2 regions of the Pseudomonas sp. CDFA 610 genome follow, and region 1 is predicted to be linked to the other one. Evidence: predicted binding sites of a transcription regulator. Region 1 holds the regulator's gene; the other holds the start of a gene.
What was found. Region 1 encodes FliA, which starts transcription of late flagellar genes. Its sites were predicted from a motif close to CTAAAGTTTNNNNNNNNNNNGCCGNTAA; they were not measured.

Region 1 (2,202 bases):
CGCGTTCAAAGATCTTTTCGATCTTCTCTTTCAGCGCTTGAGCCGTGAATGGCTTGACCACGTAACCGTTAACACCGGCCTGTGCAGCTTCAATGATCTGCTCACGCTTGGCTTCGGCAGTGACCATCAGCACCGGCAGGCTCTTGAGGCGCTCGTCTTGACGGACCTGGCGCAACAGATCGATACCGGACATGCCAGGCATGTTCCAGTCCGTCACCAGAAAGTCAAAGGCACCGCTCTGCAACATCGGCAGCGCGGTCAGACCGTCATCCGCTTCCGATGTGTTGGTGAACCCCAGATCACGCAACAGGTTCTTGATGATCCGCCTCATCGTTGAGAAGTCATCAACGATGAGGATTTTCATGTTCTTGTCCAATTCGACCTCCAAGCAGTCTTTAACGCGTTCAGCACCTGAACACGCTGTTCACTCAATACTGGCACAGCACACCCCCGGCTGTACGAAACGACGACGGGCTTGGCAAAACGACAGGTACAGACCTGAACGAACAGCCCATCGAGGCACCGCCCGACAGGCTCCTGCCTTGTCTATCCTGTTACCACGTAACGCTCTGCACAGCCGGCTTGAAGTCACTGTGCGGACCAGGCCGCACCTTGACTGTCAACGCGCTCGCCACTCCCCCAAACGCCCTCGCAAACGAGCTGCGCACTGGCTGTGTAACTGACTGACCCGCGATTCGCTGACACCCAGGACCTCTCCGATTTCCTTGAGGTTCAGCTCTTCGTCGTAGTACAGCGCCAAGACCAGACGCTCACGCTCCGGCAGATTGGCAATCGCATCGGCCAGGGCTGCCTGGAAGCGCTCGTCTTCCAGGTCCCGTGACGGTTCAAGCGAACCGCTGGCACCGTCCTCGTGCAGCCCTTCGTGATCGCCGTCCTGAAGCAGGTCGTCGAAACTGAAGAGGCGGCTGCCCAAGGTATCATTCAAAATCCCGTAATAATCATCGAGACTCAACTGGAGTTCGGCAGCAACCTCGTGATCTTTAGCGTCACGTCCGGTTTTCGCTTCAATTGCGCGAATTGCGTCGCTTACCATGCGCGTATTGCGGTGGACCGAGCGAGGCGCCCAGTCCCCCTTGCGCACTTCGTCGAGCATGGCGCCACGAATACGGATACCCGCATAGGTCTCGAAACTCGCACCTTTGGTGGAGTCGTATTTGGTAGAGACTTCCAGCAGGCCGATCATGCCGGCCTGGATCAGGTCCTCGACCTGCACGCTGGCTGGCAAGCGGGCCAGCAAGTGATAGGCGATGCGCTTGACCAAGGGCGCATAACGCTCGATCAGCTCATACTGCGAATTCCGGGAAGCCTTGCTGTACATCTGGTAGCCGCTCGCTGTCATTGGACAGGCCCCGCACTGGTCTGGTGAACGAGTCGTTCAACGAAAAATTCAAGGTGACCCCTTGGATTGGCCGGCAACGGCCAGGTATCGACCTTTTGAGCAATGGCCTTGAATGCCAGCGCGCATTTGGAACGCGGGAAGGCTTCGTAGACGGCACGCTGTTTCTGTACGGCCTTGCGCACGCATTCGTCGTAAGGCACAGCCCCGACATACTGCAGCGCCACATCCAGAAAGCGGTCCGTGACCTTGGTCAGCTTGGCGAACAGATTGCGGCCTTCCTGCGGGCTCTGGGCCATGTTGGCCAGCACCCGGAAGCGATTCATGCCGTAGTCGCGGTTGAGCAACTTGATCAGTGCGTAGGCATCCGTGATGGACGTCGGCTCGTCGCAGACTACCAGCAAGACTTCCTGCGCGGCGCGTACGAAGCTGACCACCGATTCACCGATGCCTGCCGCCGTGTCGATCACCAGTACATCGAGGTTGTCGCCAATTTCACTGAACGCCTGGATCAGACCTGCGTGCTGGGCAGGCGACAGATGAACCATGCTCTGAGTGCCGGAAGCGGCAGGCACGATGCGAACGCCGCCCGGCCCCTGAAGAAGCACGTCGCGCAATTCGCAACGGCCTTCTATGACATCGGCGAGCGTGCGTTTGGGTGTCAGCCCAAGCAGAACATCGACATTGGCCAGACCCAGATCGGCGTCAAGAAGCATGACGCGTCGACCGAGTTCAGCCAGGGCCAGTGAAAGGTTCACTGACACGTTAGTCTTACCGACGCCACCTTTGCCGCCGGTCACCGCAATAACCTGTACGGGATGCATGCTGCCCATGTTATTTCTTTA
Region 2 (2,202 bases), on a different contig from region 1:
CTGCTGGGCGACGGATTTGATCACATCCAGAACGCTGCCGATCTTCTCGCTTTCCTGCTTCAGCGTGCCCATGGCCTCGCTTGAGTTACCGACCGCCGATGCCAGGCGCTCGATCTGCACGATGGCTTCGTTGACCACGCGCTCACCTTCGCGTGCCTGCTGGTCGGCCGCTACGGCTGCTTCGGAGGCTTCTTCAGCGTTGCGAGCGACTTCCTGCACAGTGGCCGTCATCTCGTGCATGGCAGTGGCGACCTGATCGGTCTCGACCTTCTGGTTGTTGACGCCGGCGCTGGTCTGCTCAGTAACCGCTGACAGCTCTTCGGCAGCGCTGGCAATCTGGGTAACGCCATCGCGAATACCGCCAACCAGCTCGCGCAGGCTGACGGTCATGCGCTGGATGGTGCTTTGCAGCTTGCCCAGTTCGTCCTTTCGATTCACGTTGAGGTTGCGGCTCAGGTCGCCAGCGGCGACGCGCTCGACCACTTCCAGCGTTTCCTGAAGTGGGGCGGTGATCTGACGGGTGATGATCCACGCTGCCAGAACGCTGAACAGCAACGCCAGGGCGGTGGCCGCAACAATCATCATGACGGCGTGGTCGCTTTCGGCATCGCGGCTTTTGTTCTGGCGCTCGATCATTTCAGTGCTGGTGGCCACCATTTTCACGCCCAGAGCGGTCATTTTCTCCAGTGCGGCCTTGCTGGCAGCCTGCGAGTCCCGGTATACGCCTACCGCCGCGCGGTAGCCCTTCAGGCCCGCAATGGCTTGTTGCAAGGTCGGTGCGAACTCGGAGGAAACATCGCCTGCCAGGGTGTTGATACCAGTGACCGCGTCATCGATGGCCTGATTGGCATTCTTCTCGAATTCCGGTTTGCCGCTGTAGGTGTAGCCGCGGACCTGAAAGCGCGCCTGCTGGATCAGCTTGCTGACGCCCACGATGCCATTGAAGGCCAGGATGTTGTCTTCCTTGAGCAGCGCCGCTTCGATCTTGTTCGCCTGCTCCACGGCCTTGTCGGCGTTGTCGCCCATCTGGCTGCGACTGCCTTCACGTACTTCGATGGCTTTGGTCATGTCGCCGAACGACTGACGGTATTCGCGCGTCGCCTGGATCTGTCCATCCAGCAACTGAATGTTCTCCGGGGAGCGCAGCATGTTTCTGGCGCTCAGCAGCGCGGCGTCAAGCTGGTCGAGCGTTGCTCTGACGTCTGTGGCTGTCTCGGCGTTGTACAGCGCTTCGTAGCGCATGCGGTTGACGCGCAGCTGCAGGGTCAGCTCGTTGATTTCGGCAATCGCTGTCACGCGATCTCCGCGATCAATCAGGGCGTTGGTGCTGAACCAGGCCGTCGTTGAGATCATTAAGGTCATGATCAGTACAAGACCGAAACCGATGGCCAATTTCAAGCTGACACTCGCGTTGGCGAGACTTTGAGTTAACCCGCGATACATGACCACTCCTCGATGACTCATTCTTGTGCGTATCCATTCCTATCGGCCAGTCATGACGTAACTGAAGCGATTGAGTGGGATGCCGCAACTTGAATCAGAACAGTCGTGCGAGCAGTGCAGTGACAGCGGTTTCGACCCGCAGGATTCGGTCGCCCAGTTGCACCGGCTGCAGGCCGGACTGGCCCAGCAGATCGACTTCGTAGGGGATCCAGCCGCCTTCCGGGCCGATGGCGAGGGTGACCGGCTCGGAGACGGCGCGCGGGCAATCCGGGTAGTCGCCGGGATGGCCGACCAACCCCAGGGTGTTCAGCGCCAATTGCGGCAGACGATCTTCGACGAAGGGCTTGAAGCGCTTTTCGATCACGATTTCCGGCAGCACGCTGTCGCGTGCCTGCTCCAGCCCGAGGATCAGTTGTTCACGGATCGCGTGCGGCTCGAGAAACGGCGTCTGCCAGAAGCTTTTTTCCACCCGGTAGCTGTTCAGCAGGATGACTTTCGGCACACCCATGGTCGCGACGGTCTGAAAGACTCTGCGCAGCATCTTGGGTCGGGGAAGGGCGAGCAGCAGAGTCAGCGGTAACTTGGCAGGCGGCTCGCTGTTCAACGAGACGCGCAGCTCGGCTTCACGGGGTTCAAGGCGCAGCACTTCGGCGGTGCCCAGCAGGCCGTTGATGCGACCGACCCGCAGGCTGTCGCCGACCTCGGCACGATGCACTTCCTGCATGTGCCTGAGTCGACGGTCACGCAGCACCACCCGGT

Region 2: a site for FliA is predicted at 1,483-1,510, ahead of KDX39_RS09030 (methyl-accepting chemotaxis protein). Genes of this name have one in related genera too.

The regions. Positions count from the first base shown of each region.
Region 1 is NZ_JAGTPM010000006.1:74,957-77,158, reverse strand. Features, by position in the region: gene KDX39_RS12555 (chemotaxis response regulator CheY) at 1-364, opposite strand, end outside; gene fliA (RNA polymerase sigma factor FliA) at 620-1,360, opposite strand; gene fleN (flagellar synthesis regulator FleN) at 1,357-2,190, opposite strand.
Region 2 is NZ_JAGTPM010000004.1:254,384-256,585, forward strand. Features, by position in the region: gene KDX39_RS09030 (methyl-accepting chemotaxis protein) at 1-1,362, opposite strand, end outside; gene KDX39_RS09035 (16S rRNA (uracil(1498)-N(3))-methyltransferase) at 1,538-2,202, opposite strand, start outside.